4 regions of the Paenibacillus sp. F4 genome follow, and region 1 is predicted to be linked to each of the others. Evidence: riboswitches for the same ligand, from Rfam matches in the RefSeq annotation. Region 1 holds a riboswitch; each other region holds the start of a gene.
The links. A riboswitch is a leader RNA that binds a small molecule or an ion and turns the genes downstream of it on or off. The one in region 1 is predicted to bind cyclic di-AMP.

Region 2: linked by a shared signal. The riboswitch ahead of C1T21_RS25415 (C40 family peptidase) and the one ahead of C1T21_RS15295 (hypothetical protein) in region 1 are both predicted to bind cyclic di-AMP.
Region 3: linked by a shared signal. The riboswitch ahead of C1T21_RS23890 (TrkH family potassium uptake protein) and the one ahead of C1T21_RS15295 (hypothetical protein) in region 1 are both predicted to bind cyclic di-AMP.
Region 4: linked by a shared signal. The riboswitch ahead of C1T21_RS18365 (resuscitation-promoting factor) and the one ahead of C1T21_RS15295 (hypothetical protein) in region 1 are both predicted to bind cyclic di-AMP.

The regions. Positions count from the first base shown of each region.
Region 1 is NZ_POVS01000014.1:20,279-28,388, forward strand. Features, by position in the region: gene kdpA (potassium-transporting ATPase subunit KdpA) at 1-979, opposite strand, end outside; gene C1T21_RS28475 (potassium-transporting ATPase subunit F) at 1,130-1,207, opposite strand; gene C1T21_RS15295 (hypothetical protein) at 1,391-1,786, opposite strand; cyclic di-AMP (ydaO/yuaA leader) riboswitch at 1,902-2,074, opposite strand; gene C1T21_RS15300 (glutathione peroxidase) at 2,541-3,026, shown strand; tRNA gene C1T21_RS15305 (tRNA-Leu) at 3,171-3,253, opposite strand; gene C1T21_RS15310 (urease accessory protein UreF) at 3,516-4,253, shown strand; gene C1T21_RS15315 (Rha family transcriptional regulator) at 4,550-4,771, shown strand; gene C1T21_RS15320 (helix-turn-helix domain-containing protein) at 4,896-5,279, opposite strand; gene C1T21_RS15325 (helix-turn-helix domain-containing protein) at 5,373-5,747, opposite strand; gene C1T21_RS15330 (MarR family winged helix-turn-helix transcriptional regulator) at 5,933-6,388, opposite strand; tRNA gene C1T21_RS15335 (tRNA-Leu) at 6,552-6,634, opposite strand; tRNA gene C1T21_RS15340 (tRNA-Lys) at 6,650-6,725, opposite strand; tRNA gene C1T21_RS15345 (tRNA-Glu) at 6,812-6,883, opposite strand; gene C1T21_RS15350 (DeoR/GlpR family DNA-binding transcription regulator) at 7,128-7,889, shown strand; gene C1T21_RS15355 (Cof-type HAD-IIB family hydrolase) at 7,959-8,110, shown strand, end outside.
Region 2 is NZ_POVS01000025.1:44,720-52,829, reverse strand. Features, by position in the region: gene C1T21_RS25450 (PAS domain S-box protein) at 1-1,364, shown strand, start outside; gene rluF (23S rRNA pseudouridine(2604) synthase RluF) at 1,415-2,116, shown strand; gene motB (flagellar motor protein MotB) at 2,251-3,078, opposite strand; gene motA (flagellar motor stator protein MotA) at 3,071-3,865, opposite strand; gene C1T21_RS25430 (hypothetical protein) at 4,053-4,346, shown strand; gene C1T21_RS25425 (4a-hydroxytetrahydrobiopterin dehydratase) at 4,464-4,763, shown strand; gene C1T21_RS25420 (GNAT family N-acetyltransferase) at 4,842-5,348, opposite strand; gene C1T21_RS25415 (C40 family peptidase) at 5,654-6,154, opposite strand; cyclic di-AMP (ydaO/yuaA leader) riboswitch at 6,160-6,297, opposite strand; gene C1T21_RS25410 (hypothetical protein) at 6,574-7,401, opposite strand; gene C1T21_RS25405 (M1 family metallopeptidase) at 7,413-8,110, opposite strand, start outside.
Region 3 is NZ_POVS01000020.1:107,337-115,446, reverse strand. Features, by position in the region: gene C1T21_RS23900 (LysR family transcriptional regulator) at 1-628, shown strand, start outside; gene C1T21_RS23895 (potassium channel family protein) at 634-1,311, opposite strand; gene C1T21_RS23890 (TrkH family potassium uptake protein) at 1,393-2,733, opposite strand; cyclic di-AMP (ydaO/yuaA leader) riboswitch at 3,141-3,293, opposite strand; gene C1T21_RS23880 (CPBP family intramembrane glutamic endopeptidase) at 3,554-5,284, shown strand; gene uvrC (excinuclease ABC subunit UvrC) at 5,253-7,337, opposite strand; gene trxA (thioredoxin) at 7,498-7,815, opposite strand; gene dnaI (primosomal protein DnaI) at 7,941-8,110, opposite strand, start outside.
Region 4 is NZ_POVS01000016.1:12,184-20,293, reverse strand. Features, by position in the region: gene purR (pur operon repressor) at 1-826, opposite strand, end outside; gene ispE (4-(cytidine 5'-diphospho)-2-C-methyl-D-erythritol kinase) at 1,008-1,862, opposite strand; gene C1T21_RS18390 (small, acid-soluble spore protein, alpha/beta type) at 2,007-2,186, opposite strand; gene veg (biofilm formation stimulator Veg) at 2,349-2,630, opposite strand; gene yabG (sporulation peptidase YabG) at 2,832-3,728, opposite strand; gene rsmA (16S rRNA (adenine(1518)-N(6)/adenine(1519)-N(6))-dimethyltransferase RsmA) at 3,784-4,668, opposite strand; gene rnmV (ribonuclease M5) at 4,676-5,221, opposite strand; gene C1T21_RS18365 (resuscitation-promoting factor) at 5,368-6,516, opposite strand; cyclic di-AMP (ydaO/yuaA leader) riboswitch at 6,788-7,070, opposite strand; gene C1T21_RS18360 (TatD family hydrolase) at 7,272-8,042, opposite strand; gene C1T21_RS18355 (HD domain-containing protein) at 8,085-8,110, opposite strand, start outside.

The sequences.
Region 1 (8,110 bases):
GAACCTCTTTCCCTTCCATGCTTCCTTGAGAAGCATCCACACCCAGTGTCTGGATTAACGGATTACCTGTCTTTTCAGACACGTACGTAATGGATAGAAAAATAAGAAACAATACCATCATGGAGCCAAAAATAATCCAGCCCTGCTTACGATTACGGGCAAACAATCCAAAGGTATACGGCAACGAAGCCGGCATTACCCACATTGCCAAAATTTCCAGCACGTTCGTCCAAGGACTTGGATTTTCAAAAGGATGCGCAGAGTTAGCTCCCGCATAACCGCCTCCATTCGTCCCCAAATGCTTGATGGACTCCAGAGAAGCAATGGGTCCCATAGAAATCTGCTGCTGTGTTCCGCTCAGCGTCGTAAGATCCGCCGTAGGCTGTAGCGTCTGTGGTACCTTCAATCCAACCAGCACCAGCGTAAGCACAAAGGCCAGCGGCAGGAAAATCCTTATAATGGCTTTAATAAAATCTTGAAAGAAATTGCCCATCCCTTCACCGCGCCGCGTCAATCCCCTCATAAAAGCCGCAGCAACCGCAAAACCGGAAGCAGCCGAAGTGAACATCATCATCGTGACGAACGCCATCTGTGTCAGATACGTAAGCCCGCTTTCTCCGCTATAATGTTGGAGATTCGTATTCGTCATAAAGCTGATTACCGTATTAAAAGCTAGTGATGCTTCCATATTACTGTTTCCCGCAGGATTACCGGGAAGCATTCCCTGTAAACGCAACAGCAAGTAGCTGATCGCCACAAGCACCACATTCGTTGCAATGAAACTCATAACATACGTAGTCCAACGCATGCTCTCCAGCTTCTTCAATCCTACTACCTTATAAATCAGCTTTTCTGTTCCGCCAAAAATCCGATCCGTCCGATTGGGTTCATTCGAGAATACATGATACATATAGGTGCCCACTGGCTTTACCAAGAGCAGCAATATGACGATCACAATTCCAATTTGAAGCAGCTCCATCCTTTATTCCTCCTTCAAAATGCTCCTGCGTTTGGAACAACAGACCTGCTTCAGAGCACCAAACGTGTGCACACGTTTGCGAAAACCCGTTACCTATGATGCTTAATATTCAGATCTGTTGTTCCCGCCCGCTCTATCCCCTATAGCTGACTAGAACTTTTCAGGGTTCAGGAGTGCGTAGATTAAATACATAAACACAATAGCCGTAAGCCCAAGTATAACGATCATCCTCTTCGTCCTCCTTTAGAGGTCTGCGCATCACACCAGCGTACAAACAGCAGTATCACTCCATAACTCACAGCCATGACGAGCAGCATGTATATATCCATCATGTTTATACCCTCCGTATCGGTCCTCAGATCGCCATTCTTATTTGATCATAAAATCATAAAACAACTATGTTATAAGCGCTTATCCGTTCAGCAGAAAACCCACCTCTCCGTTCAATGTGTAGATCACATGGTCCGCTCCCAATCCCCGATAAATTCCTTGTGGATTACAGCCGTGCGTAATAACATAGATCGATTCCGATGTTAGTGGCCGACATATTTGCAGGAAACGGCAAGTCAGATTCAAGCTGTTCTCGAACAAATACACACTACCAATTTCTTTTTTTGGAAAATTCCATTTTCCCGCTTGCATGGTATTGATGCGGACAATGTGCTCCACACCCATTTTTTTGAGCTGTCGTTCCTCCTGGGCGCTATTCGTCAGAACTGCAAACGCCAATTTTTTGAAAATAAGCAATTTCACAAAACTTCTGCCCGCTTCATTCGGTGCAGTGACAATAATTAACCGACCTTCCATCAGTAGCTCCTCTCCCGGTATAAAAAGACAACAAAAAGAAGCCGAAGGAAAAAGGCTTTCCTCCGGCTTCTTACATATCCATGATAAAATAAACCATGGCTGCACACGGCGGTTTGTTGCCTCTCCCTGTACGCTTACGAGGTTAGCTGTCGGATTCGGACGTGAGAGTCGCCCTATTTCTGGCACTTGACCGGAAAATTCACCCCATGAGACACACGGCTTTCGAAGCCGTACAGTCTCGATTGGTTCCCCCGCTTTTGCAACTGCAAAATTCAGCGCTATAGACATTTCGTTGTTGCTTCATTCAAGTTAATTTGAAATTACGTCTTGAATCATACACCCGCGCATGGAAGACTGTAAAGCTCAACTGCGGGGTTATAAATCGGCCTTTAGAGCCTAGGATATTAATAATAGCGCTTACAATGCAACTATGCTTCTCACAGCTCCTTCAATCTCTGTTTTTCATCCCTTTTCGAAAATGACAAGCATGTCAATATTGGCGTAGGGTAGAGCGTTTTTGGCCTTTTTTTGTAAAAAGAGAAGAAAATACGCTATATGTACCAGCTAAACACCGATTGAACCCGCTTTTATAAGAAGAAACACCTTAATTCGCTCCATTTGCGGTGCGATTTACTGTTTTGAACAAAATACGATTTTACAGCGGCTAAAGGCTTGATACAGCTTTTCCAAACTTGCAACCTCGCTTTTAATTGCTTACAATTTAATTGCTGAATATTGAATAAGGAGAGATACTATGACCGTTTATGAATATGATGCGCAAACCCTGCAAGGGAAACAAATTCCGTTATCCACATATGAAGGGAACGTTCTGCTTATCGTGAACACTGCCAGCAAATGTGGGTTAACCCCCCAATACAAAGCGCTACAAGAGCTATATGACCAGTACCATGAACAGGGGCTCGAAATTTTGGGATTTCCCAGCAACCAGTTTGCCAAACAAGAGCCAGGTTCTAGCGAGGAGATTTCCGAATTTTGCCAGATCAATTATGGTGTTACCTTTCCGATGTTCGCCAAAACAGATGTCAATGGAGATCAAGCGCACCCCTTATTTCGCTACCTTACCCAAACAGCTCCGGGGGTATTAGGATCCAAAGCGATCAAATGGAATTTTACTAAATTCTTAATTACACGAGAAGGTAACGTATTTAAGCGCTATGCACCGCAAACCACTCCAGATAAGCTGGCGGGAGATATAGAGAAGCTTTTGCAGCAAAACTGACATTCTTCTTAATCACAGTTATTAAACAACCTGTTGTCTACCGTTGCTTCTGTGGCTAAAGGATAACGAAAAATGCTTAACAAAAAAAGCATCCCTTCACGTAAACCGTGTCAGGATGCTTTTTTAACTGGGTCTTGCATATAATGCGGTCGAGAGGACTCGAACCTCCACGGGCGTACGCCCACTACCCCCTCAAGATAGCGTGTCTGCCATTCCACCACGACCGCAAATCATAATGTATTGAGGCAACAGATTTATTATACTCTCTCATCAACTATTTGTAAACAAAAATAGAATAATTATTTTCTATGTTATTTTAACTGACATATATGGACAATAAAAATATTTAATTTGACACAAATGATACTTAAGTGTAAATATATATTACATATATATCAAATATTTTTCATTAAACCAAGTGAATAGTAAAATAATATAACATAATGATTCACTTCGAGGAGGCGAACCGCCCTGCATAAAGGCAACCGCTTGCTGAACTATGCATTATTATTGGACCCTTCCCTACCTGTTGGTGGCTTCACCCGTTTTAACGGACTGAAGAAACTATTCCGCAACGGACATTTGAACAGTCTACAAGACCTGGAGCATTACATGCTGGATGATTTGTATCCTCAATTTACAACCGTTGACGGCATGGCCATCAAAAGTCTGTATGTCGCCATCCAGCAGAATGACGGTTGGCGAATCGCTCTCATTGATAAGATGCTGCATACCCAACGTCCCTCCTGGCAGCATGTGAAGGAGTTGCGTCTATCCGGTCAGCGTCTGCTCAAGCTCGCCAAGGCTCTTTATCCTTGGCTTGAATTTGACCAGTTGGAATCCATACTCATTCAATACAATGCGATTGGCACACTCGCTACCGTTCACACCTGGATTAACTTCCTCCTCGGAAACGATGTAGAACAGACCGTGCACGGCTATCTTAGCGCAGCGGTGTCCTTCTGTGTGGAAGATGCCTTCAAACTACTCAATCCTCCTTATGAGGAAAAGAACCCTCTTATGGAGCGTATGACCAGCGAGCTGCTCTCCGCCTGGAAGAAGCTTAACCAACCTGAGCCAACTGCATCTCAGCGTCGCTTTCTTCACAGACATTGGTCCAGCTCCTACATCACTCTACCTCTTTATATGAGCCATAATAGCCAATTGGATGAACCTAGACTGTTTTCCTCCTCAGGTCTATTCAAACGCCTTCCAGCATCCCCCTGATGCGTCGTTTCGCCAATGTGGCCACAACACCAAAAACACTCTGTCCCTTTCCTCAGGTGGCAGAGTGTTTTTTATCCACATATAATCGCAATTCACACCATTAGCAGACTCTAGACGGATTATCAGAACCACCTAGCACTTAATTAAGTAATTAATTCAACAAAATGACGCATTTAAGATTGTAAAAACACGTATAAAAGTGTATCATAGTGTCAGATGGTTAATTCTAACATGTTTACTGATGATTATTATAACACACCAATTATTCTGCAAGAATCCGTAAGGGGCGATTTCTCTTGAACAACAAAATGCCTGTCACCTCCTTCGGGTGGGCCATCAAACAACGGCTTGTCGAACTTCGACTGGATCAGAAAACATTTTGTGAGACACACAATATTCCACCTTCACGCTTGTCCAATCTGATTCACGGCACCCGCAAAGCACAAAGGTACAGAAAACAAGTTGCTGCAATTCTGAACATCGACGATAACGATTATAAGGAGGCACCGCCACTCTAAACCCAACAAGCATTCCAGTTACATATAGGTCATTCCATACCACCAAGAAACCAAATAAACCCGTAAAGCGAACCTCTCCAGTTCGTTTACGGGTTTTCAACCCAGACGATCTTTAGCTAAAAAATTATTCCGGCTTTGTTTTATCCTTCTCACTTTTTTGCTTACGGTATTTCGCAAATTCAACATATTCTAAAATAAAATTCTGTTCTTCCGTCTCAAGATCTTCTGCCTGGCAATTGAGTGGCCCCATCACTCCAAAAAAATAAGCAGCCTTCTGCTCCTGAAGTACGCCTTCTCCTGGCTTAATCCCTTTCATTAACCAATCAAGCGATACATTAAAAAAGTCTGAAATCTGAATCAAATGGGCGGTACCCGGCGTTGTTTTACCTCTTCTCCAATCACCAAGATTCCCTGAACTGATTTTAAGTTTTTCACAAAATGCCTTCTTGGTCATTCCACGATCCTTAATCAAAGCTTCAATCCGCTGATAAATAGTTTGATCTCCCAAAATGTTTCCCCTCCGACACAGTAACTTTTTCTGAAATAATTTTCATTTTTCAGCCTTACTCATTAGTAATCCCCATCAAATCCTAAGCAACCATTACCCCATAGTAGAATTGCGCTGGTTTTTCTCTTTACGAAAGCGGGTAAATTCAATATACTCAAGTATAAAATTTCTTTCCGCCTCACTAAGCGGTTCCCCCTGGCAATTCAGTTGCCCTGAAGCGTCAAAAAAATAAGGGTCTTGCGACTCCTTTAGCACCTCACCCTGTACATCTCGACCCAGCATAATCCAATCCAGACTGGCATCAAAAAAAGAAGCGATTTCAATGAGTTTATTCGTGCCTGGCGTCGTTTTTCCTCTTTTCCAATCCCCGAAGTTCCCTGTACTAATGCCTAACTGCTGGCAGAACGCCTTTTTCGTCATTCCCCGTTCCTTGATGAGTTCCTCGATGCGATGGTAAATAGATTGCATAGAAGTTCCTTCCTCCCTAGCAGGCTCTCAAATAACGATATCATGTTCTCTGTTCCCATTTCAAAGATCACGTATGCTAAAATTACCGAATTATGTATGTTGGTTCCCATTATACCACAACACGCAACAAAAACCGCCTGTTTTCCGAAGAAAGGGCGGTTTTTAAGCCGGTTCACTTACGCCAATCACGTAGCAGAGTTGTCGATTTTAAGTAAGATATGCTTCAATTCATTCAAAGTTTCACTCAGATGCAATAAATCTTCTTCTGGCAGATACACCAGTCTTTCTTGAATTTTATTGGAGAAGGTATGAAATACCTGTTCACAAAAAGCATCGCCTTCCTGTGTAATCGCCACATTCACGACTCTGCGATCCGAATCACACGACTGGCGGTCAGCCAACCCATGCTCCACCAGTTTGTCCAGAAGAGGAGTCATGTTCGGACGTGAGACATTGAGCTGTTTGGATAAATCAGATACCGTAGACAAGCGCACCTCACGCAGAAGCAGTAATACCTGAAAGTTATTAGGCGACAAGTGTAATGGGAAATCGAGCGGACCGTAGGTGAAAAATTTCTTCTTCACAATCGGAAACAAGCCCAAAATATTTTCTGATATATTTCCTAACAGTTGAGTGTCCATATTTTTCACCGTCACTTCATAAGTTTATACTTATCATTCTATAACATTATGGCATTATATTATACTATGGAATCATTATTTCATCATAATCATTACTTTATTACATCACTACACAAATAAAAAAAGCCTCTACCGCGAGAGACTTTTCCGTTTATTCCATTGATGCGGTCGAGAGGACTCGAACCTCCACGAGCGTACGCTCACTACCCCCTCAAGATAGCGTGTCTGCCATTCCACCACGACCGCATAACAAAATATAAATGGTGAGCCATGAAGGACTCGAACCTTCGACACCCTGATTAAAAGTCAGGTGCTCTACCAACTGAGCTAATGGCTCATGCTGTTCATCCAAGCTGTCCGCCATTAGACCAGACCTCAGGAATTTCCCTTAAGCATGCAACATGTAGTCTATAAAGACAACAATGACCCGTAGGGGATTCGAACCCCTGTTACCTCCGTGAAAGGGAGGTGTCTTAACCCCTTGACCAACGGGCCTTATTATTATGCGCCAACTTGGCGACAAGAAAGAGTATATCAAATAGAATAACGAATGGCAATACTTATTTCTAAAATTTTAAAAAAAGCAGTTTTTATAAGTACAAAATGCGTATTTACTTACAATACCTTATCTCAAATCACTAAAATCCTGAAAACAGCGATAAATGATTGCAATATCACTTACATTTACTTATAATCACTTACAAGATACCGAAATAATTATATATCAGAGGAGCTTTTTATGTATCAGGAAGAACGAATGTTAAAAATCGTTGATTACTTACAGCTTCATAAGCGTATTTCGGTGGATGATATTTGTGAATTTTTCAATGTTTCACGAGATACGGCGCGTCGAGACCTCGTAAAACTTGAAGAACATCAAAAAATTATTCGCACCCGCGGCGGCGCTCTTCTCCCTACACTGCATCACGATCCAATTGGAAATTATAACGAAAGACTACTTACTGTATCCGAGGAGAAACAAGTGATCGGACAGCTGGCTGCCAGCATGGTACGAGATAAGGATCGTATTATATTGGATTCCTCTACCACCGTACAGGCGTGTGCAGAAAGACTGAATGTGCAGGAATGTTCGGTCATCACCAATTCAATCAATCAGGCTGACGTGCTATCTGGAAAAGACGGTGTCTCCATTCATCTGCTGGGAGGCCGCCTGCAAAAAGAACACCGATATGTATATGGCTCCTCCGTGATCGCCACTTTGTCTCACTATTTTGTAGACAAAGCCTTTATCGGGATTGGTGGTATATCTGCCCACGGACTAAGCCTGATTCATGAAGAAGACGGTATGCTGAAGCATCAGATGATGAAGCAGGCAGATCAGGTGATCATCCTTGCGGACCATTCGAAATTCGGAATCAATTTTCCATATCGTTTTGCCGATCTGTCTGAAGTTAATATCGTGATCACCGACAGATTGCCAGAACCAGCGATGCTGGAAATTTTGCAACATTATGATGTTGAAGTTGTTGTACCCTCATAAAATATGAAACTGCTTAGCTAGAACTCAAGATTTATCACAGAGATATCGAAAGACAGGAGTTGGAGAGAAATGAAACTGTTTGCGATTGATATGGATGGAACACTGCTGAACGAGGAAGGAAAAATAAGCAAAGTGAACGCGGAGGCTATACGCCAAGCACAGCAGCAAGGCGTTCAGGTGACAATCGCCACTGGTAGAGCCGCTTATGACGCCTGGACGAA
Region 2 (8,110 bases), on a different contig from region 1:
ACCGCGAAGCCTATGTTATCCGTATTGTTATGAATTATGATACGATTACTTCTGTTATTTCCAAGCAATTGATAAGCTTAATTGCTATTTCCATTGTCCTTTTGGAGGTTGTAATCATTGGAAGCTATGTGCTGGCAAGTCTGTTTGTCCGCCCAATTCAGTCGATTCTGGGGAAAGTGAACGAGATGGCTGATGGTCATTTTGATACACGGCTAGAAATAAAAGGTGGTCATGAGCTTGCACAGTTGGGTGAACGCATCAATGCGATGGCCTACAACCTAGGGATGTACACGAGAAGACTGGAACAGATGTATGAAGAGAACCGTTCTGTAAAGGAGCATCTGGAATCGGTTATTAATCAGACAGCTGATGCGATTCATGTAACCGACGAGGAGGATCGTGTCGTTCGGGTCAATCATGCCTTCGAAGCTTTGTACGGCTGGACCAAGAAGGAATTGGTTGGTCGTAAGCTGGAGTTTGTACCTCCGCAGCAACAGGAGGAGTATGAATTTCAGAAGAAGAGCCTGCTTCAGGGAGAGAGCATCGTATCAAGTGAGACCCTTAGAATGCGTAAGGATGGAAGTACAGTAGAGATCAGTATGAGCACGTCGCCTATTCTGGATGAAGAAGGCCAAATTTTGGGGTTTATCTGCGTGTCGCGTGATATTACGGGTCGCAACCGAATGGAGGAGTTGTTGCGCAGATCAGAGAAACTGACAACCGTCGGACAATTGGCGGCAGGCGTAGCGCATGAGATTCGTAACCCGCTAACTACGCTACGAGGCTTTCTCCAACTACAGCAGCAAAATCAAGTGTTGAATATGAAACACAACGATATTATGATGTCTGAGCTGGATCGCATTAATTTGATCGTTAGCGAGTTTTTAATACTGGCGAAGCCACAGGCAGTGCATTTTCAGAAAAAGGATGTTCGCTATATTGTGAGCGACGTGATTTCTTTACTAGATAGTCAGGCGCACCTGCTGGGCATTGTATTCAATCTTCAGGTCACGGACGAGCCTGCCCTAGTATACGCTGAAGAAAATCAGTTAAAACAGGTATTCATTAATTTACTTAAAAATAGCATGGAGGCTATGAGTAAAGGTGGTATCATCACGATTCATTTGTTCTTGGAGGGAGAAAACGTTAAAATCTTCATACGGGACCAGGGAACGGGTATTCCCGCAGAAATGCTGTCCAAGCTAGGAGAACCTTTTTTCACAAACAAAGAAACAGGGACAGGACTAGGACTTATGGTCAGTCAGCGTATTATACAGAGTCATAAAGGCACACTGGATATTGAAAGCACAGAGGGAGAGGGAACGACAGCCCTGGTGCAGCTTCCGATTGCCAAGCCGGAGTAACGGGCTGGACGCAGGAGGAAGTGTGTTAGTAGAAATGGAGGGTACACAGGTTGCGCATTAACAAGTTTATCAGCGAAACCGGTTTTTGCTCGCGCCGGGAGGCGGACAAGCTGGTAGAGAGCGGCCGCGTGACGATTAACGGCGAAGTGGCTGTGCTGGGTAGTCAAGCGGAAGAAGGCGATGATGTTCGCGTGAACGGCAAGCCACTGCGCGAGAAGTCCGATCACGTCTATATTGCATTGAACAAGCCGGTGGGCATTACAAGCACAACCGAGAGCCACATTAGAGGCAATGTTGTTGATTTTGTGGGGCACCCGCAGCGGATATTCCCGATTGGACGCCTGGATAAGGATTCGGAAGGTCTCATTTTACTTACCAATGATGGGGACATTGTGAATAAAATTTTACGGGCAGAAGGCAAGCATGAGAAAGAATATATCGTAACGGTGGATCGCCCTGTCATACCATCTTTTGTGCAGGGCATGTCCAGCGGGGTGAAAATACTCGGCCAGCGGACGCTACCTTGTGAGGTGACGCGTGTATCTGAGTATGTATTCCGTATTATCCTCACAGAAGGGAAAAATCGTCAGATCCGGCGTATGTGTGCTGCCTTCGGTTATGAAGTTAAAAAACTGCAACGGCTGCGAATCATGAATATTCGGTTGGGGTCCCTTCAGAAAGGTGCCTGGCGTGATCTGACAGAGGCTGAGAAGCAGGAGCTTGGCCAGATGCTCGATTATACGCTTAGCTAATGCCAGAGGGGCTCGTATAGCCTACAGCGTATGATCGTCGTATCTGAAAGGGCAAAGTACAGGAAGCACTAAACAAAGAGGCACCAGCTGCATAAAAATGCGGCGGTGCCTTTGTTCATATAACATATGCATAATCAACCTTCATTCGAGCTTGAGGTAGGACTGATAACCTGTGTTCCGTTCTGATATTTGCGGAGAACAGATATTTCAACACGACGGTTTTTGGAGCGTCCTTGACCATCTTGATTGCTTGCCAATGGACGATACTCGCCATAACCGATGGATACAAACTTGGTTGGATCGAGATCTGGATTGAGCAACAAGATACGCAAGAAATTCAGAGAGCGCTTGGCGCTCAAATCAAAGTTGGACGGGAACTGGCTGTTGGAGATCGGTACATTATCCGTGTGACCTGATACGATAACATCATAGCCAGGGAACTGCTGGAGCATACTAGAAATGGACTTGGCCAGCTTTCTTGCTTCCGGCTTTACTTCGGCCTGCCCGGATGAAAACAGGGCATTATCACTAATGGTGATCATTAGTTGCGATTGGTTTAGCTTGGTATTCAGCAAGGGGGTCAGGCCGTTATTTTGAATATATTGATCCATCTGTTTTTTAAGCTTTTTTAAATCTTCTTCTTCCCGCTGGGCAAGCTGTTTTTGCAGTTCAGAGGTAGAAGTAGCTTTCGATTTTACGGGTTGTGACACTTGTTCTTTATTTTTGCCCATATCCATGGATTGTGACGACGGATTCGCGGCCGAGTGATCCAGCACGCCAGTGCCGCCACTAAAAGCTGCATTCAGGGATTGAGCCATAGTTTCAAATTTTTTGGCGTCGAGCGAGCTCATACCGAATAAGACAATGAAAAGAGCCAACAGAAGGGTCATTAAGTCGGAATATGGCAACAGCCAGCTTTCGTCAGCATGCTCTTCATGCGGTTCATGTCTCTTTTTACTCACTGGAATCGCCATCCTTCTGGGTCATCGTAGCCCGTTCGGTCGGAGTCAGGAAGATCGTCAGTTTCTGACTGATGGCGATCGTCGATATCCCCGATTGAATGGAAAGCAGACCTTCGACCATCATTAATTTAAGCTCTACTTCTTTTTTGGATAACCGTTTCAGCTTGTTGGACATCGGATGCCACAGGACATAACCTGTAAAAATACCGAGCAACGTCGCAATGAAGGCTGCTGCAATGGCATGAGAGAGCTTTTCCATGTCACTAAGGTCAGCCAGAGCGGCAATCAGACCTACAACCGCACCGAGTACCCCGAGCGTTGGAGCATACATACCGGCTTGGGAGAAGATCAGTGCGCCAGAGCGATGTCGATCCTCGGTAGCATTGATATCCTCCATCAGAACGTCCCGTACGAATTCCTGATCATTGCCGTCAATAATCATTCGCATGCCGCCACGCATAAAGGGATCGTCGATTTCCTCTACCTTAGATTCCAAGGCGAGCAGACCTTCACGACGGGTAATGGATGCCCACTCGGTAAACGTACCGATGAGCTCTTTGCGGTCTAACAGTTTTTGTTCAGTGAAAATAACCTTGAACAGCTTCGGAATCCGTTTGATTTCTGCCATCGGGAAGGCCATAAATATACTCGCTGCCGTTCCGACGAAAATAATCATGTAAGCAGCGGGATTATTGACCAGATTGACGACCGGAGCGCCTTTTAAGATCATCCCGACGACCAGTGACAAAATCCCGAGCACAAGTCCGATAATGGTTGAAATTTGCATGATACACCTCATCCATGAGAATAGATTTTGAATCCTTTCATGCCGCCGGGGTCGTCCTTGCCCCAAGCGCGTCATTACAAGACGGATTATAGTATTTATCGACAAAACTCTCTTTTTTGTTAAGTGCGAATTTCCGGTATAATAAGGTGATTATGTATTGAATGGCGGAACCATTGGAGGAAATGGCATGGGAGTAAAGCATGGGCGTGAGTATGAACAAATTTTGAACGATTTGACAGAGGCTGTGGGGCGCATCCCAGATAGCTATGAATTTTTTGAGATGGAAGCAGAAGATTGGGACAGGCTGGACCCGGCGGGACGTCAGGAAGTCAATGAAGCTTTGGCAGAAGACTTATTTTATGCACTGGGTACAGAGCCCACAATCACTGTAGGGAGTGGCGTTGTGATCTATGAGCCGGAGCAGCATCGCATCTATGTACTTATTGGGGACGAGGAGCTGACGTCAGTCCCTTTGATTTGAGGTCCGTCTTATGGATTTATCAACGGGGCCGTGGTAATATGTACACCAATATATCGTAGTTTTGGCCGTATTTAAGCGGTCGAAAGGCTTCCGTATAAACGGGGAGGAGTTCGTAACATGCCTTTTACACAAGAAGAGATTGAAGCACATCTGGAGAAACTGGAGGGCTGGGAACTGGAGGAAGGACGTTGGATCGTCCGAAAATATAATTTTTCCAGTTTTATGAAAGGGATTGCATTCGTGGATGAAGTTGCCGCTATATCTGAAGCGTTCAATCATCATCCATTTATTACGATTGATTACAAGACCGTGACTCTGCGTTTGACCTCTTGGGACGACGGCGGTATTATGGCCGTGGATATTAAGGAAGCCCAACAATATAATGAAGCTTTTGAAAAAATGCGCAGCAGTCATTGAGCTTGTAATGATCTGTCGTATGATGATAAAAGCGCCTTCGCTATACAACATTGCGGTTGTATGCCGAAGGCGCTTTTATCATAGAATCTGGGTTGGGTGCTCGGGACGATATACCATACAATAAAATGGTTTTTTGCCATCAGGAGTCTGGCGTTCATAGGTATCTGTAAGCTCAAATCCAGCCGCCTTGTAGGCCCGGATAGCGCGCCCATTCCAAGTGAGCACCTCTAGGTCAATTTCATTCTTCGGGTTGCGTCGTTGGGCTTCCTCTGCAATGGCACGGACAAAATCAGAGCCTTTGCCATGTCCGCATCTTTCAGGGTGCATTCCAAGACCTAGCCGGGTCACACCGATCATAGGAAAATATTGAGCAAATCCCGTCAGCTTGTTCTCTTTATCCAGTACGGCAACATATTGCTCTTGGCGAAGCGTGGGACTTCCAAATTCGACTTCAAGTGCCTTCATTTGTTCCCAGGGGAGCCAACCGTATATGTTATAAGGTGGATCATAGCGCCACTCACAGATTGCAGCCGCTTGATGCTCATCCATCGGTACGATCCGATAGTTGGATATTGAGGCCGGCATGTGTTTCATCCTCCTTTTACACAGGTACTTCAATCATTAACAACAGATTGTAGACAAGTTGCAGGGGAATGGCAAGCGTGTTTATTTCATACCCAAGTCGGGTATACATTCAATAAGAAGGATTTACTGCTCATATGCTCCCCCAGCGCTGACGGTAAAACCGACGATGTTCGCTACAATTGAAACCTTTTGAGGATTCAGTTCGTCAGTAATGATAATAATTGCTGATGTTGTGGACATAAAAAACCGCAATTCGATTCCGGTCAGAATCAAATTGCGGCTAGGGTTAGCTTGCTGTGCGTTAGTTATTCTACGTTGTCGTCATCAGGAATTTCTGAAGCTACAGAATGGTAAGCGTCTGTGCTCATAATTCTTTTTGCACCGACATAGCGGTTAGCGTAATAATTTTCGTTCAGTGAGCTAACTACTACACCACGTGAAGTCGAGGAGTGGGCAAATTTCCCTTCACCTACGAAGATACCTACATGGGAAATGCCTCTTCCTGTGGTGTTGAAGAACACCAAGTCCCCAGGTCTCATTTCATCGCGGGATACAGAAGATCCCATTTTGAATTGTGATCCGGATTGATGCGGAAGTTTAATTCCCAGTTTGTTGTATACGTACATTGTGAAGCCGGAGCAATCGAATCCCTCGAGTGTAGTGCCTCCGCTTCTGTAGCTCGTTCCTTTGGCATCTTGAATGACCTGGTCCATCTTAGAGTCTGCATATGCACTGCCGCCACCGAATGTAAAAGATGTAAAGGCAATGGCAAGACCCATAGCTGCGATCGTTAGCTTCTTCTTCAAAAAAAATATACCCCTTCCAATGCCTGCGAGGTTAGCTTAAGGATTCGGTAGAAGGTTCCCCTATGACCACTCTGTTGCGAGATCAATTCACCCAAACTGGTTCCCCCGCTTCCTAGGTGCCAGGAATTAGGCTTAACTTAAGATGTGCACCTTGGAGAGCAGTATTCACAATAACGTTATTTTTGAGATAAAGGTTACAATAAAGATTACAAAGTTGTTACTATCAGTTCACTGCGATTATTGTAACAAAGACGGCTGGCTTTGGCAAATGTTTCATTGCAAAAAGTTACAAAAAAAATCTGCTCCTAATGTCCCAGGAACAGATCTTGTTAACAGTATTCAGTTATGTGTCGTTTGCGCGGATATGAATCAAGATTTTTCGACAGACAGAAATGAAGTAAAAAACATAAAGGCAGGGCTTAACTTCTACTGGAGATATCGGTATGCCATAGTCTGTACTGCGAACTGATATGCCACAGCCTGACCAGACTAGTAACAAAATGATACGATTGCTGGAGAATGAGCGCCAGCATGCCAGTCCAAATCATCGCCACGGTGCCAAATAGACCGAAGACCAGCAGCACACAAGCACCGAGCAAAAGGGATATACCGACAGCTGGGAGGAACTGGCGAAAGAAGGCGAGCAGGGACGATAGTATGGCGTGACCACCGACAGTCCCCAGTTGCATATACAGGATGCACTGCCGAATGAACCATCCGTAAGCCATCCACCCCATAGCATAGGGCAACAAATGAAGCAGGTAAGAGGGAGACTGAAGCGTTCCTGCTACAATAGGGTAGAGTCTCGGTACTACCCAAAAGGCGGGAAGCAGCAGCAGTCCCAACTCGATGGTGTAATACAACAGCGACGACATGCCATGGCGTTTCATACCCTTGAAAAAGGACAGGCTTTGCGGTTCAGTCGCATCGGTATGCAGGCTTTGATATATTCCGGCTCTAATGAAGGGAGTGATCAGTATGCGTAGTACAGTCGCCCCTAGTAGTATCCACAAATACACATGTACTTCCTGGCTATCCACCAGAGCAATCTGGCTCTCCATCCAAAACAAGGTCTGTCCCAGCTCGTTGTGACCCTGATCAGGATAACGGAGCAGTAGCGGGATAACGGCAGACTGCACCAGCCGATAGAGAAACACCCCCCACAGTAGTCGATACAGAAATAAAATGATAACGATATAGAATCGTATGCGCACCAGCGCCCAGCCCTCTTTTATAACAGTCCGCATCTATAGACACCTCACCATGACAGACTTCCAAGCAGTGTTTCTAACAGCTTGGTTACACTTACATTCCAACGGGTTTGTTGCTTTTCGTCCAATTCGGCCTTTAGGCTATTGTTAATATGCTTGTTCTCCAGTGCAATGGTATATAGAGGATCAAGGGTTACATAGGAAACGGGAGAAGTACTTTTGATCCGAAAAGTTGTGCTTTTGCCCGTGCCGTCCCAAGCCTTGAATATCGTTGTCCCATCCTTGAAGGTAAATTGGACAGGGATCTTGGGATAATCCGCCCCTTTTTTGCTGACCGTCACGACGGCTTCATATCCATTCTCCAGCTTGTGGTTTGTGATGTGATCCACTGAAAAGTCCGCCATCTGTCCGTCATATACATACTGTTCAAAATAGTGGCTCCATGAGCGTCCGGTGACTCTCTCCACGATACGTTGAAAATCCTGTGAGGACGGATGCTTGAATCGGTACGTCTGGACGTAGGTCCGCATAATGCGATCCATTTTTTTCATACCCACCTGACGTTCAATGCCCCGTAGTACCAGCTTGCCTCGAGAGTAGGCATTTTGCGCATACTCAGCAGCTGAGCCGTACTTCCATGACTCGCGGTTTAGCGGCTGTGGGGAGGCTACCTGTCCCGATTGTAATGGCAAGTTGGGAGTAAGCCCATATTCTTGTTCCATAAGCCGCTCCTCTGCATAGGAGG
Region 3 (8,110 bases), on a different contig from region 1:
ACTCGGCGCAAGCCTCACGACACTCCAAACGACGCTGCCTACCCTCGTCGAAGCTTTCATGAGCAAGCATCCTCAAACCGAGCTAAAGCTGCTCACCGGTAAAACCCATGAAATCGTCGCCTTTGTACGTGACAAAAAAGCAGACGCCGGTATTGTCGGGTCTGCCATTCATGAAGCCGGACTGCGTTGCATTCCGCTATTTGATGATCATTTGGAGCTCGTTGTTCCCATTGGACATGAATTAACCGTCAAGACAGGAACGGCCTCGATGAAAGATCTGCAAGGATTGCCGATGATTATTTTCTCCAAAGGAACCTGGTACCGCAGTCTGACGGATGACTTGTTCCAGCGCAGCGGCATCATGCCGGATATCCGCATGGAAATCGACTCCTTTGAGGCAATTGTACGCCTGCTTCCAACCTGTAAGGCTTCTGCCTTGCTACCCAAATCCTATTTGCGCAGCGAACTATTACGGGATAATGGACTCACTGCATTATACTTGCCCGATTTGAAGGAGACACGCCGAACGACCTCCCTCATTTACTCAGAGACAACCGATCTCAGTCCGACAGCACGACGCTGGATTAGCGAGACACGTGCGTCGTTTGCAGGCTACCGTATGGTGTAGAGGGTTTAATCCTCTTCATTAACATTAACAACCTCATCCTCAAAGCGACCGATATTGTCATTCGAGCCGATGATGACCATAATATCGTCTGCTTTTAGCCGATCCATAGCCGTCGGTGCGATCAGGATACCGTTCGCCGTATGAAGCGCCACGACGCTACAACCAAAGCGGGTACGGGCATTTAGTTCTGCTAGCGTTTTGCCATTCAGACATGCAGGTACATTGAGTTCCACAATACTGTATTCCTTAGACAACTCCAAATAATCGAGCAAATTAGGCGTGACTAGCTGGTGAGCCACCCGGATACCCATATCCCGTTCTGGATAAATAATCCGGTCCACACCGAGCTTTTCTAACGCACGCCCGTGCAGCACAGATATGGCTTTGGCAACAACTTTTTTCACACCCAGCTCCTTCAGCAAAATGGCGGTGAGGATGCTTACCTGAATGTCATCACCAATAGCAACAATGCCACAATCGAAATTACGGATGCCCAGTGATCGCAACGAGTCTTCATCGGTAGCGTCCGCCACGACAGTATGTGTCAAAATCTCACTCATACTGTCCACAACATCCTCATTCCGGTCAATGCCTAGCACCTCGCACCCCATATCCACCAATTGCAAAGCCAGGCTTGAGCCAAACCGCCCCAAGCCAATAACTACAAACTGCTGCGTTTTCATATCTACTCGAAAACTCCTTATCTGAATCAATTTCATAAATGATTAAACCAACGAAATGTATACTACATATCATGAAATGATTCATCCTATAATCATTTTGCCTTCCGGATGACGATATAATTCTTTACCCTTTTTCGGCCCCAGTGCATAAGCTAGCGTGAGTGGCCCCAGTCTACCTGCAAACATCGTCAGGGTAATCACCAGCTTGCCTATAACTGTCAAATCAGGTGTAAGCCCCATCGACAGCCCCACTGTACCAAACGCAGACACCGTCTCAAACAAGATCATCAGAAAATGATGATCTTCAGTTGCCGACAAAATCATCGTCACCCCGATCACGAACAGCAACCCCAGCAGTGTAATGGTCAAAGCCTTGTAAATTCGTCCCTGCGCAAGTCGGTACTTGAACAGTACAATATCTTCCCGCCCCCGCAGCATCGAAATCACCGCTCCAATGAGCAGGGCGAATGTTGTGGTCTTAATCCCGCCTCCAGTGGAGCCAGGAGAAGCCCCGATAAACATAAGTATGATGATAAAAAACTGCGTAGCCTGCCGCAAGCCTGCGATGTCCAGCGTATTGGCACCTGCGGTACGGGGAGTAACGGACTGGAATAAAGATCCCAGTAGCTTACCACCCCAATCAAGCGAGCCCAGAGTCTTTGGATTCGTAAACTCAAATACAAAAATCACGAGCGTGCCGACTACAATCATAGCGCCCGTCATGCTGAGTACCACCTTGGTATGCAAGGACAGTCTCTTGCGCTTGCGATATTCTGCCAGGTCTGACATCACTACAAAACCAATGCCGCCAGAAATAATCAGGAACATAGCTGTAAAATTAACAATCGGATCATATACATAACCTGTCAAGCTGCGAAATTCACCGAATAAATCAAAACCAGCATTGTTAAACATGGAGATGGCATGCCAGATTCCAAAATATATCGCCCTGCCTACGGGCATATCAAAGGACCAGCGAACCGAGAATATCGTAGCGCATACGCCTTCAATAACCAGTGAGTACAGTAATACCTTACGGATTAACCCGACAATTCCCTCTACAGAAGTCTGATTCATCGCTTCCTGCAAAATGAGACGCTCCCGCAAGGAAATCCGACGCTTGAACACCAGTGCAATCAAGGTAGCCATGGTCATAAAGCCAAGACCGCCGATCTGGATCAGCGCAACGATGACAACTTGACCAAAAGTGGTAAAAAAGAGGCCGGTGTCCTTTACGACAAGCCCAGTTACACAGGTCGCAGAGGCGGCAGTAAACAAAGCGTCTATAAACGCAAGTGGTTTTCCTGTTGTATTAGAGATCGGCAGCATTAACAATAAACTACCTATTAGAATGATAATGGCAAAGCCCGCAACGAATATCTGCGGTGGAGAAAGCCGAAGCCAGCTTGCATTGGGATTCATCTATTCATCACTTCTCTCCTAATCCTTAAAACTATAAATCAGTGATTTAATACGGTATAAGCTCGCTACGCGTTCCATTTGATCTTCCGATCGTCGTTGCCCCTGAATTTTTTGATTTTTCCAAACCTTAAGTAACTATAATTAGCATTCCCTGAATACAGGAAGAATGCATGTCAAGCACTACTCGGCCCCCTGTGCTATTGGCGGGCAGTAGCGAAGGGGGCAGAATTGTTCTGAAGAAGCGAAGCGTTTGCCTTTATCTCCGGATTTTAACCATTAAAGGGGGTATACAATTAAAAAATCCGGGGATAACAGCAATCGGAAGAATAATCTGCACCCGCAGCGGTCTAATCAATCCAAACACTTTTATACACACAAAAAAGACACCGGAAAACCGAGTGCCTGACTTGGTTCCTGCTCATAGCCTACGAGGTTAGCTGACGGATTCGGGCAGCACAGTATGCCCTATTTACACTTCCGATCCAGCAGGATCGGTTGTAAAATTCACCCCAGTAACATGGTTCCCCCGTTTTCCCATAGAAATTCGGCTCAACTGTATATCGTTACCTATGTATTTCATAGGCATTGCTCAAGATTATAATCCTTCTATATCCAGATCACAAAACCGATTTCGCCGAAAAAACGTGAAATTGGCTTTATTTTGCGAATGGGCATCGTTTAATCGCAGCTTATCTTATTTTATTGGAACTTTAAAGTGCTTTCACTCTATTTTCATGAATATCGTTGGTCTGTTGGCGGGAACCTGTGCAGTATGATATCTTTAATGGATGTTCTTATTTACAGATTAAGGAGGAAACTCATGAATCCTATCGGGAAACCGGTCGTGCTCACGGCCAACTTCAAAAAATTAGGCTTGCTGGGCGGGATTGGCCTGATTTGCTTTTTTATCTTTCAATTGCTTATTCCCTCGCTTAGCAATCCGAGTCCAGAATCAGTAATGAACGCAAAGGTCATCAGCAAACAAGAAGCGGTCATACACGCATTGGACTTCGCCCGCTCCGAGCTGGGCTATACTGAACCACAGCCAGAGGAGCCTGTCGTGACCTATCAGGCCGAAACAGATTTGTACGGTTATTTATCTAGAGAAAAACTGCTTCAACAGTACGACCGTACATGGAAAAAAAGTTACCCTTACGAAACCTTTCGGGTTGATCTGCCTGAATCCTCAGCGAAAAGCAAACTACAAATTCATGTGGATTTATCCACTGGGAAGGTCGTTAGCTTTAAACGGATCACCTCCAGTACCAATTACACACAGGCTGATATTTCTACGGATGAACAAGCACGTAACAGGCTTGTACGTGTGGCTGAGGACGGCATGACGCTCGAAGCCAAGGAGCAGGCGGCCGCAGTATGGGTCAAGCGCTTTGGCTTTAAGCCGTCGGATTTGAAGCTCGCGACCACTGAAAAAGAAGGCGGATTAAAGTATACCGTAGACGATAAAAAAATCGGCGCCTCGGTACTTACACTGGCTTTTACTTTTGAAGACGGTGATGTTCGCTCCTTTACTCAAAACTTTTCGGCCCCGTCGTCCTATACCGATTATATCGAAAAGCAAACATTTTGGGCGAATTGGATGACCTATGCGGGTTATGCCCTATTTAGCTTTGTGCTGGGTGTACTTGCCATTGTGTATGCGTCACTCACCCGACGACATACTTCATTTGTTCGTGGCATTGTTCTGTCCGTTATATACTTTATTGCTAGTATAGCTGGAACCATGAACATGCTGCCTTTATTGCAAGCAGAAGCAGGCGGTAAGGGCATGCTTATATTTCTTATGATTTTCCAGATTGGTGTTACCTTCTTCATGGCTGTAGCGCTCTACTTCTCCTTGGTCGGCGGTGACGGGCTTATGCGTCAGGTTGGTCTGAATGCATGGCCACGTGCGAAAGAGCCGGGCTACGGGCTGTATGTGCTTCGCAGTATGTATGTTGGCTACTTGTGGGCCTTTATTTTACTCGGGGTACAATCCATCTTATTCTTTATACTGGAGCGCACATTTAATACATTCTCCACAACAGATGCCACGCAATCCCCTTACAACATGGCTTATCCATGGCTACTGCCGATTATGGCCTGGATGGCAGGTATTGGAGAAGAGACTGTCTACCGTCTGTTTGGTATTCCGATGGTCAAAAAAATAGTGAAAAATACTTTTGTTGCGTGTCTGATCACCACGCTGATTTGGGCACTGGGACATACGCTTTATCCGATATATCCAGTGATTTCCAGACCTATTGAGCTGACTTTTCTTGGTTTGCTGTTCAGTTTTGTGTTCCTGCGTTACGGCTTTATTGCCGCCATGTTCAGCCACGTTATTTTTGACAGCATTCTAATGGGACTTAGTGTGATGAGTCTGGGAGACACTGTGAATGTGAGCGCTGGTCTATTCTGGATCTTACTTCCAGCCATTGTGGGTTACATCATTTATTGGTTTAGTCCTAAAAAACCAAATCGAATTATGTTTGAACCTATTAAAAAAGAGGAGCCGTATTCTACGACTCCTCCTCCCGAAGGGCAGCTATAATCTGACGCGCAAGCTTATCCCCAATAGAGAGAGGCCGGAAGTCTTCGACACTGGCCTCTCTTATTTTTTTGAGCGATCCAAAATGCTTAAGCAGTAACTTACGCCGTTTCTCGCCGATGCCTGGAATAGAATCCAGCCGGGAAGTTACCATAGATTTGCCGCGTTGCTCGCGGTGGAACGTAATGGCAAAACGGTGAACCTCGTCCTGAATCCGTTGCAGCAGATAAAATTCTTCGCTATTGCGTGCAAGTGTCACGGCCTCAGAGGACTCTCCCACTAATAGTTGGGAAGTTCTATGTTTGGCATCCTTCACCAGACCACACACAGGAATGAACAAACCCAGCTCATTTTGCAATACATCGGTCGCCGCCTTAATTTGTCCACGTCCACCATCGACAACGATCAAGTCAGGACGTTCCAAATTTTCCTTAAGCACACGTTCATATCTACGTCGGATAACCTCACGCATCGTTTCATAATCATCGGGTCCCTGCACAGAACGGATCTTATATTTTCGATACTCCTTCTTGGCAGGCTTGCCATCAATAAACACGATCATGGCTGAGACTGGATCGGAACCCTGGATGTTGGAGTTATCAAACGCCTCCACCCGGTGCAAGCTATCCAGCCCAATGGCACGTCCGAGATTGCTTGCAGCTTTGGATGTCCGTTCCTCATCCCGCTCGATCAGCTTAAACTTCTCATCCAAAGCAACACGTGCATTTTCCGTCGCCATGCCTGTCATTTGCTTTTTCAGTCCACGCTGCGGTACAAGTACCTTTACATCCAACCATTCAGCCAGAGCGAGAGCCGCCGTACTCGGGTCCTCCAGTCCACCGGATAGTTGGGTTTCTGTTTCCATTATCTCTGCATCTTGGTCACCAACTTGACCTTGATTCGTTGCTACTGCATAAGCTGCTCGTTCTTCAGCCACCAGCAATGAGTCAGCAGAATGCTCTGTCTCCGTTTGTATCGCTTTCTCATCTGTCTCTCCGGTAGCATCGGCTGTAGCTGCACTGTGGAGTGCAGTTTCTGCCGCAACCGGTTGATCGACATTGACCTGTTCTGCCTGCATCAGCTTAGGAGAATCCGGCAGCAATATTTCCTGTGGCACTGCCGGGTTGTCACTATAATATTGCGTCACATAGGACATAAAATCACTGTAAGCCTCACCGTAGAAAGGGAAAGTCGACATATGACGCTCGATCATTTTACCTTTGCGGACATATAGGATCTGTACACACATCCAGCCCTTATCTACTGAAAAACCGAATACATCTCGATCCTTCGCATCCGATGTGGTGATTTTCTGCTTTTCCATCATCGCGTCGATGCTGATAATCTGATCTCGCAGCTCCTTGGCCCGCTCAAAGTACAATTCCTCTGCGGCCTCCTGCATTTTACGCTGAAGATCCTTTTTAATTTCCTCATGTCCCCCGCTTAAAAAGGACCCAATCTCCTGACCAATCTGGTCATACGTTTCCTTCTCGACCTCTTTCACACAAGGCCCCAAACATTGATGCATGTGATAATACAGACACACTTCCTTGGGCATCACACCACACTTGCGTAACGGATACATACGATCCAGCAGCTTCTTCGTCTGATGTGCCGCGTAGGAATTGGGGTACGGTCCAAAATATTTTGCTTTATCTTTCAGAACGCGACGGGTCACCTCCAGCTTGGGGTGTGCCTCGTTCGTAATTTTCAAATACGGAAAGGTTTTATCATCCTTCAATAGCACGTTATAACGCGGCTGGTACTTTTTAATAAGGTTGCACTCCAAAATGAGCGCCTCCATATTACTGCCTGTAACGATATATTCAAAATCACGGATATCGGAAACCAGTCGCTGCGTCTTGCCGTTATGGCTACCTGTAAAATAGGAACGGACCCGGTTTTTCAACACTTTGGCCTTGCCGACATAAATAATGGTGCCTTCGCTATTCTTCATCAGGTAACAGCCTGATGCATCCGGCAGTAACGCTAATTTGTGCCGTATGTTCTCCAGCGCCTTCTCCTGATTTTGCAAGTCCTCCGCATAAGGTTTCATTCGCCCGGTTCCTCCTTCCATTCTTAATGACTACTCAACTAACTACTTATAATATATGGAAATAATACACAAAAACGCCCCCGGTATTTACAACCGGAGGCATTGACCTTTCATGGCCGCTCCACCAAGCCCCCGCGGGAGCATGGGTCACATGCGATGATTATTGGTGTTTAGTAAGCATGCTTTTCAGCGCTTCTTTGGAGTTCAGACCTACCACTTTATCAACAGGCTGTCCGTCTTTGAAAACGATCAGGGTAGGAATACTCATCACGCCGAAACGGGAAGCAGACTCTGGATTTTCATCCACGTTCACCTTCGCGATTTTGACGCTGTCGCCAACTTCTGTGGACAGATCCTCCAGAATAGGAGCGATCATTTTGCAAGGACCGCACCATGGCGCCCAAAAATCAACCAAAACGGTTCCTGTGCCTTCGACTTCTGCGTTGAAGGATTGATCGGACACGTTAACAATTGCCATTGTATGTTCCTCCTTTATAGAAAAGTCAAGATTATTATAACCTGTAATGTCTGTTTCGACACCTTTTAATTATATCACAATAGTCTTTTAATTGTAAGATATCAAAATAGCAGACGGAAAAACGCTTACCCCCGCTGATTTTTTCCCTTTACGGTAATGACATCTACAAAAGGACGAATCCGGTCCATCAAGCGTTGTCCTTTGTACATTTCCTCTCCGTCCTTGCTCGTAAAGCTAAGATGCTTCTCAAGCCCTTGCAACGAGTAATTGGAAGTATAAAAGGTAGGTTTGCGAT
Region 4 (8,110 bases), on a different contig from region 1:
ACTCATCAAAATAATTGCCCAGCTTGACTGTAATTTGCTTGCTTCGAGAATCGACTGCGGTCAGATTCGCCAGTGAAATATAATCGTGCAGCAGGCGCTCTTCGTTCTCCACCTCGCCCGATTCTACCAGCACACCTACACCGGCCACCTCAGCATCAAACTCAGCCAGCAAGTCGACCATCCCCTGAATCGTTCCACCGGCCTTCATAAAATCATCTACGATGAGCACACGCGATTTCTCACGCATCGCACGTCTGGATAAAGACATCGTATGCAGGCTCTTTTGTGATCCTGAAACATAATTAATACTTACAGCCGAGCCTTCTGTCACCTGATGATCACGCCGTACGAGAACGACTGGCAAATTCAGCTGTGCTCCGGTTGCATAGGCAAGTGGAATACCCTTGGTCTCCACCGTCATAACCACATCAATCTGACGATTGGCAAAAGCGGTTGCGAATATTTTACCAGCTTCGTTCATCATCGCAGGTTGGCCCAGCAAATCGGACAAATACAGGTATCCTCCCGGTAATATGCGGTCAGGCTGCTCCAGTTGCGCGCACAGGTCGTTCGCAAACGCAAGCGCATGCTGCTTGGAAAGCCTCGGGATCAGTTTGACGCCCCCTGCCGCTCCCGCCAGCGTCAGAAGCTCGCCAGTGCCCTCATCCTCAAATACTTCCTTGATGATGGCCAGATCCTCGCTTATGGAGGACTTAGCTGCCCCGTAGCGATCCGCAAAATGAGTAAGAGGCACCAGCGTATGCGGCCGTGACAACAAAAATTGCGTCATTTCCACCAATCGTGAGCTTCTTTTAAGTTTTTTCACAACAATTCCTCGCGATCTATTCTCCTGCCGCCCGCTTTGTACAGTAAAGCACCGGCGGACTGGCCGGTTGCTGGCGGAATGTAAGTGATATAGTAAAATCCGAATATTTAATAGTAAATATATCATCTTCGTACGTATTTGTACAACAATTACCACTATAATAAGAAAGAAATATCTAAAATCAGGTCAAAAGTCGTACTGCGTACACATCTTTACAAAACCCTCTTAGTCCATTGTAAATCCGTGGCACTTTGGCTTCCTTCGATACCAGTCCGAACACTGTAGGTCCACTCCCTGACATCAGCACACCGTCTGCTCCTAAGCGGATCATAGAGTTTTTAAGATGCTCTACCTCTGGATACAGCTTTAGTGTTACATCCTCAAGTACATTCCCCAGCGCGTTGCATACATCGGTAAAAGAAGCGTTACGGATCGCATGCTCCATCTGGCGGGCAGACGGGTGGTGCGTAATCTGATCTGCTTTGACACGACCATACACTTCAGCCGTCGATACATTAATCGGCGGCTTCGCAAGGATCACCCAGCATTGTGGCGGATTCGGAAGTGGCTTGAGCAGTTCTCCGCGTCCACTTGCTAAAGCCGTCCCCCCTGTAATACAGAAAGGTACATCTGAGCCCAGCTCCGCACCCAACACCCTTAATTCAGCATCCGAGATACCAAGCTTCCATAGCTTATTCAGTCCACGCAGCGCTGCGGCAGCATCACTACTTCCACCCGCTAACCCTGCCGCCACCGGGATATGCTTATCCAGATGGATGTGGACGCCCGTAGACACGTTATAACGTTCTTTGATCAGACGCGCAGCCTGAAAAGCCAAATTCTTTTCATCCAATGGTATGTACCCGGCTTGACTTGAAATAATAATGGTATCACGCGGTAACTCAGACATCGTCAATCGGTCAGACAGATCGACCATGGTCATAATCATTTCGACCTCGTGATAACCATCGTCCCGCTTACGTAGAACATCAAGCATTAAATTGATTTTCGCCGGTGCTTTTTCATATATTTTCAAGGCGTTCACCCACCTTCAACTTTTCCCTCAAGACAGCTTAACATATTATATCAGACTCAGCGTGTCAAGTCATGAGGCTCAAAAAAGCGGAGATGACCCGGTATGAACCCGGATATCCCCGCTTTTCATCAGCACCACCGATGGCTACGATTTGCGAGAAGCTGCCTGCTCAGCAAGCTGGATGGCCCGCTTGACCATATTGCCCGCATCCTTGGCTTTAATGCCTCCCCAGCCTTCTTCCTTGACCGTGTCGTAAAACCCAAGATCTTTGGCCAGCTCGTACTTTAGCTCCTCCGACATGACACTCCGTCTTCTTCTGCTCATACATACGCCCCCTTCGGCAATGGAATAAGGAAGATCATTCCCGGCTTAGTATGTGCAGAGATGTCATGCTTCATCCTGCTCTGTATATACAAAACGGCCCCGTCATTTGAAATGACGAAGCCGTCGTTAAACCTGCAAAGCTGGTATAAATCACGAAATCAATTAAGGTGTTTCAAAATATTCGACTACACTTGTATGGGAGTCGGGATCATATACGCTGACTTCCACCGACTCGGTAAGAATGTCAGCATAGCTGTAGGAGACACGTTTAAACGTCTGTTGCTCCTGATCCAGCTTGACGATAAAAACAGAAGGGTACGTTTCTTCCAAGACACCAGTTCGTTCGACGGTCTTACGGCGCCCGCCGTTAGCCCGCAGCAAAATTTTTTGCCCTACATGTGCGTCGAGACTGCGTTTGATTTCCAACAGCGTATTTTTAGCCATTGCCTAACGACCACCTCTTTCCTTGTCCATTATAACGAATTTTAGAGGGATTGTCAAATCAAGCTAAATATTATAACAACACGAAAAATAAGTTGTCAATTTAATTTTTTGCGAACAGGAATAATTTATATAAAAAATGACAAAAAGCCTCTGAAAGCAGAGGCTTTTTGTTCAGATTAATCCTATTGGCACATTTGAATCCTAGATGGCGGAAGGCGTTACTTTAAGCGTTGACAAATTTTCAAGCTTCGGCAGGCCGATGCGATAGCTTCCCCTAGTTTCAATTCCACCCACTCCGCGACTGCCACTGATTGTCTGGTGAAACAGGTCCCCCATGTTGACCGTATCACGGATCGAAGTAAAGGCCGCCTTGGCAGCCACGTAAACGGGGTCCAGCGCGTGAATCAGGATACGCCCTGGTGAGCTGGCGAAGTTCGCTCCCGCACGTAGCAGCGCCTCAAAATGGGACTGGCACGCCCCCGCTACAATCGTCAGCGAATCCAGATGACGTTCATATTGTCTTGCTACCTGAATCGCCGCCACAAAATTTTGCGAATTTTTATAACTTTTCAAGCTGTACAAATCGTAAGGCTGTGGCTGCTTCAGCACACCGTCATGTCCGGTAATGACTACGATATCCGGACGGATACGGGGAAGCAATCGGTACAACGTGTCCGCCATTGCCGATTCGTGAACGTGATGTCCCTCTGCAGGAACACGGAGCTGTTCATATAAACTGAGGCATTTTTTCAGATAGCTGGGATCTCCATCCAGATGAAGAACCTTTCCCGGCATTTCAAAATACGTTGACTCGACCGGATCACTCCAGTCCCCAACCAGAGCTGCCTGACTACGAGCAGCTTGCTGCTGGCGTGCCCGTTGCAACAGATTAAGAGACTCACCAGCCTTAATGTGGGCCTGCTGAGTCTTTCCGCTAATCTGGTCTGCAGGCACTCTGACCAGATCGTTCACCGGGGAATCGGCCAGCAGCCGAAATTCTATTCCCTTAATGATCGCTTTATCCCGCTGGATGTCCTCAACACGAAACGTGACATCTCCACCGTACGATTTCCGAACGACCAAGTCTCCTAAACTCATCACACTGTATCACCCCTCCTATATCGTATGGGTGAATGCACAGTTTGGTTCCAGCTTAGGATATACCTGCCTCCAACAGCACAGCGCTGAGACGCGCAAATTCCTCAATACTTAGCGTTTCTCCTCGACGGGAGGGTTCAATACCAGCTTGTTGCAACAGCGGCTCCAGCGTGTCCCTGTTCTCTTTGGTGAAGAAACGGCTTTTTAAGTTATTGGAAATGGTTTTACGACGCTGGGCAAAAGCAGCATGAACCACTTCAAAGAAGTGCTTCTCATCCACCACTTCCACCGGAGGGGCTTCCCGTACACGCAGCCGGATGACTGCAGACTCCACATTTGGCTGGGGAATAAATACTGTATTCGGCACAGTGCAGACTAATTCAGGTTCGCTGTAATATTGCACTGCAATGCTCAGACTGCCGTAATCCTTCGTTCCAGGAGACGCAGCCATGCGCTCAGCCACTTCTTTTTGGATCATAACGACGATATTCTCCAGAGGGAGCTTGTCCTCCAGCAGCCTCATCAGAATCGGTGTAGTAACATAGTACGGCAGATTAGCCACGACACTTACTTTACTCACGTCTGCAAAATCGGCTGCGAACACCTCGCGCAAATCCAGCTTCAGCACGTCTCCATGACGTACCTTCACATGCTCGTAAGGGGCCAACACCTCTTCGAGAATTGGCAGTAGCCGCTGGTCAATCTCGACAGCGGTAACTGCCTTGGCCGATTGGGCCAGCTTCTCGGTTAAAGCGCCAATCCCAGGACCGATCTCAAGTGCACCCTTCGTCTCATCCAATCCGGCAGCATTTACAATCTTATTGAGAATATTTTGATCAATCAGGAAATTTTGTCCCAAACTCTTTTTGAACGAAAAACCGTGCCGTTGAATAATTTCCTTCGTACGCCGCGGTGTTGCTATATCTTGAATCCCTGTCATACGGACATCACAATCCTTCACTTTCAATTTGTGCCAGCGCCCCGGCAAATTCCTCGCGGCTGATCTGAAATACAGAGAGCCGTTTATGTAGCTGCTTTCCGTTACAATAACCAATACCCAGCACATTCCCTAAGGCCATACGGCGTGCAGCAGCATTGGGGTGGGTGATGAGTCCAGCATCAATCAGGTCCGCCCACTCAATCAGTGGGTCGGCGCCTTCCACTGTCGTATGAACCCGTGCAAGAGCGTGTCTGATCGCTTCTGGTGAGGCATTCTCCACGCCAATATCTCCTTTGCGCGTCGCTTCTGCCTCGGGTATAAAGGCCTGCTTGCAGCCGGGTACCTTGGACGCGATAATCTTACGGATGCGCTCCCCTGCATGATCGGGATCGGTTAAAATGATGACCCCCCGCCGCTCCTGCGCCAATGCAATTTTACGCAGCGTCATTTTATTAATGGCTGAGCCGCCAGTTTCTATCGTATCCGCTTCAACAGCGCGGCGAATGGCCACCGTATCATCCCGGCCCTCTACCACGATCACTTCCTTGATCATTTGCGTTTCCCTCCACTGCTACACAGCAAGCTATATTTATCTTTCCCTGCTTTTGAAAACAAAATAAGAAGAGGATATCCTCTTCTTAGCATGGCATAACTATGTTGTTAATACTATCGCATTGCCCTCAACATACACAACCTGTTTTAGTTGATTTCAGGCTTTACCGGTCCGATGACATATACGGTTTTACCGTGCTTACGACCAAATTGGTTGGCTCGGCTCAAACTCTCATAATACACATCGATTTTGTGGCCTTTAATCGCGCCACCGGTATCCTCCGCTCGGCGGAAGCCCACCCCTTCGATATACACCCACCAGCCGATTGGAATTACACTCGGATCGACAGCGATGGTGCGTCCTTCCGTGACACGTGCGCCGGATGCAGTACGTGTACCGATACCTGGCTCCTGTGAGGAATACGCCGTCATGGAGACATTTTGTAAAACCTTGCTATATTTAAAATTGACGCCTGCTTTACGGACAGCACTGCCCGAACTAACTGCTGTTGCCTTAACCGCATCATTGGGACCGACGGAAGCAGCAAGAACGACCGGTTTTTTCTTCGTTCCTACCGCAATGACCTTATCCACACGGTTCTGTGCAACTTCCTTGTTAACCAGCTGTTTGGATACCAACTTTCCATCATGATATACCTTTTGAACATGCTGGACGACCACACCCGATTTGCCGCTTTGAATGACCCGATTATCGCCTTTATAAAGACTCGGATCGGCCGTTTTGATGACCTGATAAGGCACCTGTTTTTTCTGTTCGACCTGCTGTTTCTTCACACGGACGATTTTTATGTCCATGTTAGACGAAACAGAGGCATCCAACGCAGGATAAACTTTATCCGTTGACGATAATTTATAGCCCGAGGTACGAATGGCACCTTCTACTGTATTTTCTGTTGTGTACAGCTTTTTCGTCTCATTGCCTGAAGATACTTTGACTTGATTGGCACGTTTAATGACTACGCGATCCCCATCCTGTACTGCTCCATTTAGCGGCATGGAAACTGTATCATGCGGCTGAAGTGAAATGGAATGCTCGCTCAGCAAATCTTGAAGCTTGGATTCCCGGGTTTCTACCGCAGACGCCTTGCCATCGATGACAAAAAAGACTTGTTTTTTAGATTGCGTGTACATCAGAATTGAAATCATAATCGTTAGCGCGATTAGAAAAATAGCAACCAAAGCAGCCTGGCGCACATTCTCTTGCTTCCAACGCAATACGTAAGACATGCTGGATGAGCGTGACTCATGGGTATCCTTTTTTTGGAAAATGCCCATTTCCTCCGTCCTCCTTACATAGCCCGCCGTCTGGAGTAAGACATAGTTGAGATTTGACGTGACTATAACAGATTTTCTACAAGACAAGCCCAAACTACGACTGTCCTGCACCATGTACCCGTCTTCGCGGCATGCTGTCCTCCCCTGTTTAACCACAGTATGATGACAGATTTTCTTTTATTCACAACAAAAAAAGCCAGAGAAAGAGACTAGAGAGCTCTTTCGTGGCTTCCGGCATGTGTGAATATGCGGGAAAACTCATGCACGAGATGGCTTCTCTCTTGTTACGCTTACGGGGTTAGCTGTCGGGTTCGGACGTAGAGAGTCGCCCTAGCTTGGGTCAACCGCTCATGGCGGTCGCCTTCACATTCACCCCGAAGACCCAGAAAGAAATCGAAATACGGCTCCTCCACCTGTTCAATCCCATTCGGGAAAAGAATTTAGGTCGAGCCGGCTGGCGGAAGAGACGTTCCCTTCTTGCACATACGCCGGACGTACTGTAAGCCATATCGGTTCCCCCGTTCCCTGTAAAAGGGACTCAGCGAGACTGGTTCATGAAATGACTTGTTGATGTTTACATTCAAACAACAATTCACTGAAAAGATGATATCCTGTTTCTATGCATGTTGTAAAGCAGGTTTCAAGTACATTTTTCAAAATATTCGGTTAAAATATTGTAATATTCTCGAGTTTCCTGCAACAAATTCATGATTAGCTTCGTCTATCTCTTTATCTTGATCGATTTCTTCACTTTTTCATTGAATGTCAAATCGTTCCAGGGCATTTCGGGTCGTTATTGACACTAATTCCTCCACTGTAATTCCCTTGATTTGGGCTGCAGCCTCTGCTACCAGTCTCACATGTGCAGACTCATTTCGCTTCCCACGAAACGGATGAGGCGTCAGATAGGGAGCATCAGTTTCAATGAGCAGACGGTCCAGCGGCACCTGTGCGAGCACCTCTTTTGGCTGCTTGGCATTTTTGAACGTTATTGGACCACCGAAGGAAAGGTGAAATCCCATATCCAGCACCATTTTGGCTGTCTCCCAGCTACCCGAAAAGGAGTGCATGACTCCTCCAATCTCACTCGCTTTTTCCTCGCGCAAAATCTTAACAATATCTTCATGGGCATCCCGGTTATGAATAACAATGGGCATTTTGAGCTCACGAGCCAGACCAATTTGACTTCGAAACACCCGATGCTGAACATCCTTCGGTGATGTATCCCAATAATAATCCAGACCGATTTCTCCGATGGCTACAACTTTCTTATGACTGCATAACGATGCAATCCATTCTAAATCGCCCTCCTGCATTGTAATAGCATCCTGCGGATGCCATCCAACTGCTGCATAAATAAAATCATACGTCTCGGCCAATTTCATGGTGGATGGAATGGTCTCACGATTAAATCCGATATTGATCATCCGCGTTACTCCTGATTCGACAGCACGTGCTATAACTTCTTCACGATCTTCGTCAAATTGTGGCGCATCCAAGTGAGTATGAGTGTCGAATAATTCCAAGGTTTACATCTCCTTTTTTTACTTACATTTCTATATAGTTGTCTATTCTTTGACAAAATAATTCCTTA